Regions from separate parts of the Brenneria nigrifluens DSM 30175 genome, predicted to be linked through region 1. Evidence: predicted binding sites of a transcription regulator. Region 1 holds the regulator's gene; the other holds the start of a gene.
The links. The regulator LexA, encoded in region 1, represses DNA repair genes until DNA is damaged. The targets are predictions, from matches to a motif close to TNCTGTATGTACATACAGNA.

Region 1 (5,560 bases):
CGGTTGAAAGGACTGGAAAACCATATTACCGTTTCCGTCGTTCATCCGTTAATGCTCGACCACGGCTGGACATTCGATACCGATTTCCAGGACACCACCGGGGATGCGCTGTATCAGCATGAGTTTCTCTATCAGCTCTATCTGCACGCCGACCCCGGCTACAGCGGACGCGTTACCGTTCCGGTACTATGGGACACCGAACGGCATACGATAGTCAGTAACGAGTCGGCCGATATTATCCGCATGTTCAATAGCGCCTTTGACAACATCGGAGCCAAGCCGGGAGATTACTATGCGCCGGCGCTGCGCGCCCAGATTGATGAACTGAACGGCTGGATCTACGATCAGGTTAACAACGGCGTATATAAAGCCGGTTTCGCCACCAGCCAGCCCGCCTATGACTCCGCCGTCAACGCCCTGTTCGCCGCGTTATCCCGGCTGGAATCGATTCTCGGACGCCAGCGTTACCTGACCGGCGATCGCCTGACCGAAGCGGACTTGCGCCTGTGGACGACGCTGATACGCTTTGACCCGGCTTATCACACCCATTTTAAGTGCGATAAATACCGCTTAAGCGATTATCCGCAGTTGTACGGTTTTTTACGCGATATCTACCAGTTGACCGGCGTGGCGGATACCGTCAATCTGGCGCATATTCGCCACCACTACTATCGCAGCCACCGCACCATCAATCCGCACGGCGTGATATCCGTCGGGCCGGTTCAGGATCTGGATAGCCCCCACGGGCGGGATAGGCAGTTTGCTCCGGCAATAAGCGAGTAACCGGCTGACAAAGTCGCCCGTAAGCCTGAGATACCCGGATCCCTCGCCACGCTCTCCCCAATAACAAGCTTTTCCCATGGCTTAAGGCGCGAGCTATCGCGCCTTTTCTGTATCAGGCGCGGAAAAACTCAGGACTGATGCAGCAGCTTGGGGATTTCGCGTAAAAACCAGGACTTCGCCTCGCCCATACTGTCGCGCCGCCAGGCCATAATAATCTGGCTTTCCAGCGAGTACTCGGGGCCGACGACGCGCAGGCGGCCTTCGGCGATATCCTGCGCCACCATCGGATAAGGCATGGTCGCCACCCCCAGCCCGGCCAGCAAGGCGCGGCGTTTATCATCAAGCGAGCTGAGGGTCAGACGCTGCTGCTTGTCCAGCAGTTGCACGGTCAATACCGGGCGCTCGCGGGCGGTGTCCGCCACGGCAATCCCGCGGTATTTCACCCTGGTCACCTCGGAAAGCGGCTCCGGCTCCTGATGTATCGGATGGTCGGGGCTGGCGACATAAACGTTTTTCATGGTATACAGCTTGCGGGTGTTCACTTCGGAAGAGGCGCGAAAATGCATATCCGGCGCAATAACGATATCCGCCCGCCCCTGCTCCAGGCGCTCCCAGGCGCCGGCCAATACCTCCGTCAAAAGTGAAACCTGGGTGTTGGCCTTCTGCGACAATTTATCCAGCAGCGGAAAGAGTTTGGTGGTCGGGATCAGCGCCTCGACGACGATGGTCAGATGGGTTTCCCAGCCGCGGGCCAGCGCTTCGGCATCGGTGGTAAGCTTATCGGCGGCTTCCAGCAGGATGCGCCCGCGTTCCAGCAGCATACGACCCACATTGGTGAATTTTGTGCGATGTCCGGAGCGATCGAATAACACCACATCCAGCTCTTCTTCCAGCTTTTGCATGGTATAGCTCAGGGCTGAAGGTACGCGCCCCAGCTCATCCGCCGCGGCGGCAAAACTTCCCCGACGGTCAATCGCATCCATGACTCTCAAGGCTTCCAATGTCAATGCTCGTTCTTTGGACATGTTGGCACTCATTCAGTAATTTTGAACATACCCACCAGATTAACTAGCTAACAATCGAGCGTCCACACAATTACTATCTGTTTAAGAAATAATTATCCGGGCTTACCACCATGATCATAAAAAGATCGGCAGAACAGTGCGGTCAAGCCGACTATGGCTGGTTGCAGGCGCGCTATACTTTCTCTTTCGGCCATTACTTCGACCCGCAACTGCTGGGTTATGCATCGCTGAGGGTGCTGAATCAGGAAGTGCTGGCGCCGGGCGCTTCGTTCCAGCCGCGCACTTACCCGCGCGTCGACATCCTGAATATCATTCTGCAGGGCGAGGCGGAGTACCGCGATAGCCGCGGCCATCATATCCACGCCCAAACAGGGGATGTGCTGCTGCTGGCGACGCAACCCAACGCCAGCTACAGCGAACACAATATCAGCGCGAACCAACCACTGACGCGTATGCAGCTGTGGCTGGATGCCTGCCCGACGCGGGAAAACAGCCCGCAGCAACGGTTGACGCTGCATAAAACCGGACTCAGTTTACTGGCCTCGCCGGAGGGGGAGCAAAACAGTCTGCAACTGCGTCAGCAGGTGTGGATCCATCATCTGGCGCTACAGGGAAATGAGCGACAGACCATTAAACTGAATGGCAATCAGGCTTATTTCCAGTTGTTGCACGGCTCGGCGGCGGTTAGCGGTAACAGGCATGATGGCGACAGGCTAAGCTGTGGCGATGGCGCGTTTATCCGCCAGGAAAGCGGGCTGACCATTCAGGCTGAGACGCCGCTGCGCGCTTTGCTGATTGATTTGGTGGTTTAAGTTTTCGCTATCCATCTTTACCGGCTGGTGAACGTCACCGGTTCTGCCTTTTCTTGCAGCCGTGGTAAGATATCGGCTTGGTTCCTTTATACGTCAGGGTGATATGGCAATGGATTCAACCAATCAGGACAAACTACTTGCCCAGGCTGAACAGATTTGTCAGCACCGCGGCGTACGTTTGACGCCACAGCGGTTGGAAGTGTTACGCCTGATGGCGCAGCAGTCCGCAGCGATCAGCGCATACGATCTGCTCGATCTGCTGCGCCTATCCGAACCGCAAGCCAAACCCCCGACGGTTTACCGCGCATTGGATTTTCTGCTGGAGCAGGGATTTATTCATCGGGTGGAGTCAAACAACAGCTATGTGCTTTGCCACCACATCGAAAATCACAACCATACTTCAGCGCTGTTTATCTGCGATCGCTGTGGCCTGGTCACCGAACGCCAGACAAAAGGCGTAGAAGACAGACTGCGTCAGTTGGCACAACAGGCAGGATTCACCTTGCGCCATAGTATTATTGAAGCACATGGATTATGTGAGGACTGTCAGGAAGTGGCATCCTGTAAACAGCCCAAATATTGCGATCACGACCACACGATTCCCATCAAAAAACGATAGCCCTCACGATCGCTCGTAAGGGCTGGCCGGGGTATCCCCTGGTAAGACGAACCTGAGTTACCAGTGGTATTTGTGACGACTTTCCCAGTCATTTACTTCTTTCTCTGCTTTTTCTTGCTCGTAACCATAGCGTTCCTGGATTTTACCAACCAGTTGATCACGTTTGCCTTCAATGACCGTTATGTCATCATCAGTCAATTTCCCCCACTGTTCTTTTGCTTTACCTTTAAACTGCTTCCAGTTTCCGCCAGCTTGGTCTTTATTCATAATATATATCTCCAATCTTGGGTTCAGATCGGCATACGCTAACCGGCTGCCTATGCCTCTTGTCGTCAGTTCCGGATCAATCATTTCAGTAAGCGCCATCATAAACTTCCTGTAAGTTTTCAATTGTTCACGATGACCCATCAACCAATATCGACAAATGTGCTTACCTTAATAGAAATTATAGACAATAATTTCGCATTATGTTTTTAAAGCGGAGTTTGACACCGAGTAATTAACTTTTTACAGCAAAACAATTAAAAAACATAAGGGAAACAGAGGATAGCTGTATTGCTATAGTTAACTGCCTGAATGTAACTAAATATACGGTGATGAGCGTGCTCAATAAGAGCGGGAGGGCAGAAGGCGCCGATATACAGACAACTCACTGAAATACAGATGATAAGGGAAATATTTAAATGACATCGCCCCGAAACCGAGGCGGTAGCTGAGAAATATCAGAACAAACAGTGTTACCGGCTAGTCAAAGACGTGAAATCAGCTCCAGTCGCCGTTGCGAATAACGCCGACCGCCAGCCCTTCAATAGAGAAATTCTGTTGCCGCAGGTCGACGACAATAGGGGAAAACTCTTCGTTTTCAGCCAGAAGATGTACGATACTACCTTGTTTTTTCAAGCGTTTTACCGTGACCTCATCTTCAATTCGGGCCACCACCACCTGTCCGTTACGGACGTCCTGCGTTTTATGTACCGCCAGCAAATCACCATCCATAATACCGATATCTTTCATCGACATTCCACTCACGCGCAGCAGGAAGTCGGCGCTTGGTTTGAACATGGACGGGTCAACCTGATAGTGACACTCGATATGCTGCTGAGCCAGCAGCGGCTCACCCGCCGCAACGCGGCCAATCAACGGAATGCCGGCCTCTTCTTCCATCAGCAGGCGAATACCGCGCGACGCGCCGGATACCATTTCAATGACGCCTTTGCGCGCCAATGCCTTTAAATGCTCCTCGGCGGCATTTGGTGACCGAAATCCCAGCTGCTGGGCAATTTCCGCGCGTGTCGGCGGCATACCGGTCTGTGCAAGATGATCGCGGATCAGGTCATAAACCTGCTGCTGTCTGGCTGTTAATGCTTTCATTCCGCCCCCTGGTTGTTTATACAGTCTTGCTGTGAGTATATACAGGTAATCAATAATTGGGAACCGAAGATATGAGTAAACCACGGTTTTTTATTAATTTATGCAATCCCTTATGCAAAATTCTGCCAAAGGATGCTGCCCCACACCACCGCAGCCAACAGAATGGCGACCAGCACCGCGGCCGAGCCCATGTCCTTTGCCCGGCCGGATAGCTCATGATGCTCAAGGCCGATACGATCGACCACCGCTTCAATCGCGCTGTTAGCCAGCTCAAATAGCACGATCAATACCACCGAGCCGATAAGCAGCAGTTTTTCAACCAGGGTAACCGGCAGCAGACAGGCGACGATCGCCCCGACAATCGTCAGCCAGGTTTCCTGACGGAACGCCGCCTCATGTCGCCATGCCTGCTTCAATCCCTGCAGGGAATAGCCGGTTGCCTTGATTATCCGGGTCATCCCCGTTGCCTTATTCATTCCTTCTCCAATTATTTATCAGCGATCGGTCGCATTTTAACGCGCAACCGTTGTCTCATCACAACAGATCTCCAGCGCAGTTTCTGGTATCCTTGCGACGCATTGCTAACAAGAGGCTTCAAGTTGTTATGTCAGGTTGGCGTAAAATTTACTATAACTTACTGAATTTCCCACTCAAACTATTAGTGAAAAGTAAGGTCATACCCACAGATCCCGTGGCTGAACTGAGGTTGGATCCCTCGCGCCCGGTTCTCTATGTATTGCCTTACAATTCGCAGGCGGATTTACTGACGCTCAGGGCAAAATGTCAGGCGCTAGGTCTGCCGGATCCGCTACAACCGGTGGATATCGGCGGCGTGCGGCTGCCCAGTCATGTTTTCATTAATGACGGGCCGCGGGTTTTCCGCTACTACGTTCCGAAACAGAAATCGGTAAAACTGTTTCACGACTATCTGGATCTGCACCAGGGCAACC
Region 2 (5,560 bases), 290 kb from region 1:
GGCTTGTCGGCGCCGATATCCAAGGTACGCAATATGACCTGCCCCGCGGGATAGAGCTGCAACATGCTTTGATATTGCGCCGTTTGCTCATCTTCGGACGGGAAGCCGCTCTGCAGCATAAAGGGGAATTCGGTTCGATACAGACCGATGCCGTCCACCTGATTTATAATATTTTTATCATGCTCCGCGCTTAACCCGGCGTTCAGCATCACCTGCATGCGTTCGCCGCTTTTCAGCACCGCCGGGCGGGCCATGTCATCTTCCGCCAGGCGGGTGAGCGCATTTTCTTCAATCAGCAGACGCTGATATTCCTGCACCAATAGCGGTTCGGGATCCACCAATAGCTCGCCGCGATAGCCGTCGATAATCAGCGTGCGCTGATGAAGCAGCTCAGGCTGAATATCCGCGCCGACCAGGGTCGGGATCCCCATCGCGCGCACCAGAATGGCGGCATGAGAATTTGCCGCGCCGTCGTAGACCACCACCCCCGCCAGCCGCTCCGCAGGCAATTCCGCCAGCAGCGTCGCCGTCAGTTCATCGGCAACCAGAATAAAGCGTTCGGGCCACCGTCCGAGGCTGGGCGCGTTATCGTCGAGATGGAATAACAGCCGCTGCCCGAGGGCGCGGAAATCGCCGGCCCGCTCGCGCAGATAGGTATCCTGCAGGCTGGAGAACCGCGCCGCAAAACGCTCAATCACCAGCTTGACCGCCCATTGCGCGGCGTTGCCGGCGTCTACTTCCTGAAACAGTTCGCGCTTCAAGCGGGCATCATTAAGCAGGTGGGAATAGAGATCAAAAATGGCCGCGCTCTCTTTTTGCGCGCCGGCGCCGAAGCGTTTGCTGAAACGGCGGAACTCCGCGGTGGCTTCCTCCAACGCCTGGGTTAGCCGGACGCGCTCCCGTTCGCTGTCCAGACTTGAAGCGGGAAAGACCTGATCCAGAGAAGGCTGGCTGCAATCCCGCCAGCCGGGGGCGATCGCCACGCCGGGCGATGCCGCCAGCGCTTTAACGCGTGCCTGACGGAATTGCCCGAACAGCGTTTTAATCTGCGACAAGGAAAGTATGGCCGCCAGCTGCGTCGCCAGCGTCACCATGAACGACTCTTCGTTTTTATCAAACTGCCGGTGTTCGCGCTGCTGCACCACCAACACCCCCAGCAGCTGGCGGCGATGGATAACGGGCACCCCGAGAAAAGAGCGGAAATGCTGTTCCTTTACGGCGGGAATATATTTGAAACTGGGGTGGGTGCGGGCATCCGCCAGATTAATCGGTTCCGCCCGCTGGCCCACCAGACCGACCACGCCCTGGCCGAACGCCAGCGTGACGGTACGTCCGCGCGGTTTTGTCAATCCGCGCGTGGCCATCAGGTAGTAGCATTGGTGCTGGTGGTCAGCCAGATAGATGGAACAGACTTCCGTATCCATCGCCTGGCAGATTTCATTCACCAGAATATCCAGCGCATCATCAAGGCGGGCCGCCGCCGCTACTTTTTCGACAATTTCTCGCAGGCGCGTAAGCATGATGTGCCTGATTTACCCTCTCTTTCGCCGGACGCCGGGCGGCAGCGCCGTCCGAGCCGCGCTATGCTCCTGAAGTTGTATCACCGGGCTGATAAACTCTTTCATCACCCGACGATAAACGTCACGCTTGAAAGATACCACCTGACGTACCGGATACCAGTAACTGACCCAGCGCCAGCCGTCGAATTCAGGCGTACCGCTGCTTTGCATATTGATCTCTGACTCATTGCACATTAACTGTAGCAGAAACCATTTTTGCTTTTGGCCGATACATACCGGTTTTGTATCCCAACGCACCAAACGTTTTGGTAATTTATAGCGCAACCAGTTGCGGGTAGATGCCAGGATACGCACATCTTTTTTCCTTAACCCCACTTCCTCGAACAGTTCACGGTACATCGCCTGTTCCGCATTTTCGCCGGGATTAATTCCCCCCTGAGGAAACTGCCAGGAGTGCTGGCCGTAGCGACGAGCCCACAAGACCTGTCCCTGCCGATTACAAATTACGATACCAACATTCGGGCGGTAGCCATCATCATCGATCACCGGACTACCTCAATAGACTTTAAATGCAAAGATGAGCTGATTGTTTCACACTCCCGGCAGACGGTAAACTACTGCTTGGAGCCATATCCCTTCTAATAAAGTCTCGATAACCCACAGATAACATCAAAGTTATAAACATGTAAAAGCCGATCCCGGCGGCTTATTCACTATTTCTGTGGACATCTTTGTGCAGAACCCATGAAAAAGTAAGTGGAACCTGTTACCGGCCGTGAAGCCCCCTCCTTTAAGATCTAAATAAATAAATTTTATTTTCATGATGTTAATTAGTTTTTCAACCACAAAATCACCGTAAAGAATCCTGACGGAATTATTCCCGCCTTAACGCTGGCGAAAGATCGTTCTATGCCGATTTTATCCACAGAGACTGACAGCACATCAGACAAAAAACCGGCAGAAACAGCAAAACCGCCCCGCGTCAAGGCTGTAAATCAAACCAGTAATGCATCTTTATGCCGGTTATCCAAGAAATCTGTGGATAACCTGGTGTAAGATCCTGTTCATTGTTGGCGTCTACAGGTGCACAGTTTACGAAATAAGATTCCGCCGACAGGATCTCATTCGGAAAAACCGCTATGAATCATGCTATTATTGATTCCTTAAACAAGTTCTCCGACCGTGCGGTAATGTTTTTCGCCCGTTGTCTTTTTTTTGAACGGAAAAAATCAGGCTATATAACCTATGAATTCACCATCCGTTTTCACTACGCCGCCGCATAGTGAACAGGAACTGTTGCTGCGGGCCCGGTCGCTTGCCGGTTACGATCTGGCTGAACTGGCGGCGATCGCGCAACTGCCGCTGCCGGCGAATTTGAAACGGGATAAAGGCTGGATTGGCACACTGCTGGAGCGTTTTCTGGGCGCCAGCGCAGGCAGTAAGCCCGAGCAGGATTTCGCCGATATCGGTATCGAGTTGAAAACCATTCCCATCGACGAGCAGGGCAAACCGCTGGAAACCACTTTCGTCTGCGTCGCCCCGCTCACCGGCAACAGCGGCGTCACCTGGGAAAGCAGCCACGTACGGCACAAACTGGCGCGGGTATTGTGGGTCCCGGTGGAAGGCTCGCGGCATATCCCTTTGGGCGCACGGCGGATTGGCGCCCCGCTTATCTGGAGCCCCAGCCGGGAAGAGGAAGAGCAGTTGCGCCGCGACTGGGAAGAACTGATGGATCTGATCGTCCTCGGCCGGGTTGAAAGTATCACCGCTCGCCATGGCGAAGTGCTACAATTACGCCCCAAAGCAGCCAATAGCCGCGCCCTGACGGAAGCGATTGGTGAGTTTGGGCAGCCGATTCTCACCTTACCCCGTGGATTCTACTTAAAGAAAACCTTTACCGCCCCCCTGTTGGCGCGCCATTTTCTGCTATAACCAGCCACACTTTCGCTTGCCTGCACGCTAATATGGCGGCGTATAATATCGTTTACATTTCGTTTAAGGTGCATTGATACAATGTTTGATTGGATTGTTGATCCGAATGCCTGGTTGGCACTGGGAACGTTGACTATTCTGGAAGTCGTTCTTGGTATCGACAACATTATTTTCCTGTCGCTGGTCGTCGCCAAACTCCCCAAAGCCCAGCAAAATAAAGCACGGCGGATTGGCCTTATGGGCGCCATGCTGATGCGTCTGGGGTTACTGGCCTCTATCGCCTGGGTTATCCGTCTGACAAACCCTTTGTTTAGCGTATTAGGCAATGACATTTCCCTGCGCGACCTGATTCTGTTTTTCGGCGGACTGTTCCTGATCTGGAAGTCGAGCAGGGAAATTCACGAAACGGTGGAGGGCGGCTCGGAAGATCACGTCTCGCAGGTGCATTCGTTTTTTGGGGCGATCGTACAGATCATGCTGCTGGATATTATCTTCAGCCTGGATTCGGTGATTACCGCGGTCGGCCTTTCCGATCATCTGTTTATCATGATGGCGGCGGTGATTATCGCCGTGGGCGTGATGATGTTCTCCGCCAGGGCGATCGGCGAATTTGTTGAACGGCATCCGTCAGTCAAAATGCTGGCGCTGTCATTCCTGATATTGGTCGGTTTCACCTTGATCCTGGAAAGCGTCGAAATTCATGTGCCGAAAGGCTACATCTACTTCGCGATGTTCTTCTCCATGGCGGTGGAAACGCTGAATCTGCTGCGCGGAAAAAAAGCCAAAACCACCGAGTGACCCCCTCGCGGGCTACGCTGATTTATGAGCAATTTTCTCCATTATTCTTACATCATCCTTGCCGGCTATTTGCTAGAGTGATTAATGAGCCTTAATTTTGCGGTCTAAAACAGGTTAGAGACGATGAAAGTACAGATAAAAATGGCGGTTATGCTGGCGTTATTATTCACCCTCGGCGGCTGTTCCAGCCACTATGTCATGGCCACCAAGGACGGGCAGATGCTGCTGACGCAGGGTAAGCCGGAGTTGGATGAAGAAACCGGATTGCTCAGCTACGTGGACGAACAGGGCAATAAAAAACAGATTAACACCAATGAGATATCGCAAATCATCGAGCGCTGATTCTTCACTTCGGACATCCGGCGGGCACGTCCCCGCCACCGCTATGCAATAAAGACGCTTCCCCACATGACCCGGCTTGGTTATAGTCAAATTCAGATAAGCGGGCGTTTGCCTGCTTATCCGCAATTCTCAGACATAAAGGAAGCTGGCAATGCTATATCACCGTATTCCACATAGTTCTTTAGAAGTGAGTGTTCTGGGCCTCGGCACCATGACCTTTGGCGAACAAAACAGCGAAGCTGACGCTCATGCCCAATTGGATCACGCCATTGCCGCAGGTGTTAACCTGATTGACACAGCAGAACTGTACCCGGTGCCGCCGCGCCCGGAAACCCAGGGATTAACCGAAAGCTATATCGGCTCCTGGCTGAAATCCCGCGGCGGACGGGAAAAACTGATACTGGCAAGCAAAGTCGCCGGGCCGACGCGCGGCAATGACAGCGGGATCCGGTCGCAGCAGGCGCTGGATCGCAAAAATATCCGTGACGCGCTGGACGCCAGCCTGACTCGGCTGAACACCGACTACATCGATCTGTATCAACTGCACTGGCCGCAGCGGCAAACCAACTGTTTCGGTAAACTGGGCTATCAATATACCGACGAAAAACCCGCCGTAACCTTGCTGGAAACGCTGGAGGCGCTGAATGAGCAGGTGCGCGCCGGGAAAATCCGCTATATCGGCGTGTCCAACGAAACCCCGTGGGGAGTGATGCGCTATCTGCATCTGGCGGAAAAACACGATCTGCCGCGCATCGTTTCCATTCAGAATCCTTACAGTCTGCTGAACCGGGGCTTTGAAGTCGGTCTGGCGGAAATCAGCCAGCATGAAGGGGTTGAGCTGCTGGCCTATTCGGCGCTGGCATTCGGTACGCTGACCGGCAAATACCTGAACGGCGCCAGGCCCGCCGGCGCGCGGAATACGCTGTTCAGCCGGTTTGTGCGCTACAGCGCGCCGCATACCGAACAGG

Region 2: mutH (DNA mismatch repair endonuclease MutH) is a predicted target of LexA. The motif match lies at 2,507-2,526, and genes of this name have one in related genera.

The regions. Positions count from the first base shown of each region.
Region 1 is NZ_CP034036.1:4,069,629-4,075,188, forward strand. It holds gene EH206_RS19115 (glutathione S-transferase family protein) at 1-783, shown strand, start outside; gene EH206_RS19120 (LysR family transcriptional regulator) at 912-1,808, opposite strand; gene EH206_RS19125 (pirin family protein) at 1,919-2,620, shown strand; gene zur (zinc uptake transcriptional repressor Zur) at 2,730-3,239, shown strand; gene EH206_RS19135 (CsbD family protein) at 3,297-3,506, opposite strand; gene lexA (transcriptional repressor LexA) at 4,002-4,610, opposite strand; gene EH206_RS19145 (diacylglycerol kinase) at 4,721-5,086, opposite strand; gene plsB (glycerol-3-phosphate 1-O-acyltransferase PlsB) at 5,215-5,560, shown strand, end outside.
Region 2 is NZ_CP034036.1:3,779,282-3,784,841, forward strand. It holds gene ptsP (phosphoenolpyruvate--protein phosphotransferase) at 1-1,520, opposite strand, end outside; gene rppH (RNA pyrophosphohydrolase) at 1,533-2,066, opposite strand; gene mutH (DNA mismatch repair endonuclease MutH) at 2,766-3,452, shown strand; gene EH206_RS17720 (TerC family protein) at 3,534-4,250, shown strand; gene EH206_RS17725 (YgdI/YgdR family lipoprotein) at 4,374-4,592, shown strand; gene EH206_RS17730 (NADP(H)-dependent aldo-keto reductase) at 4,744-5,560, shown strand, end outside.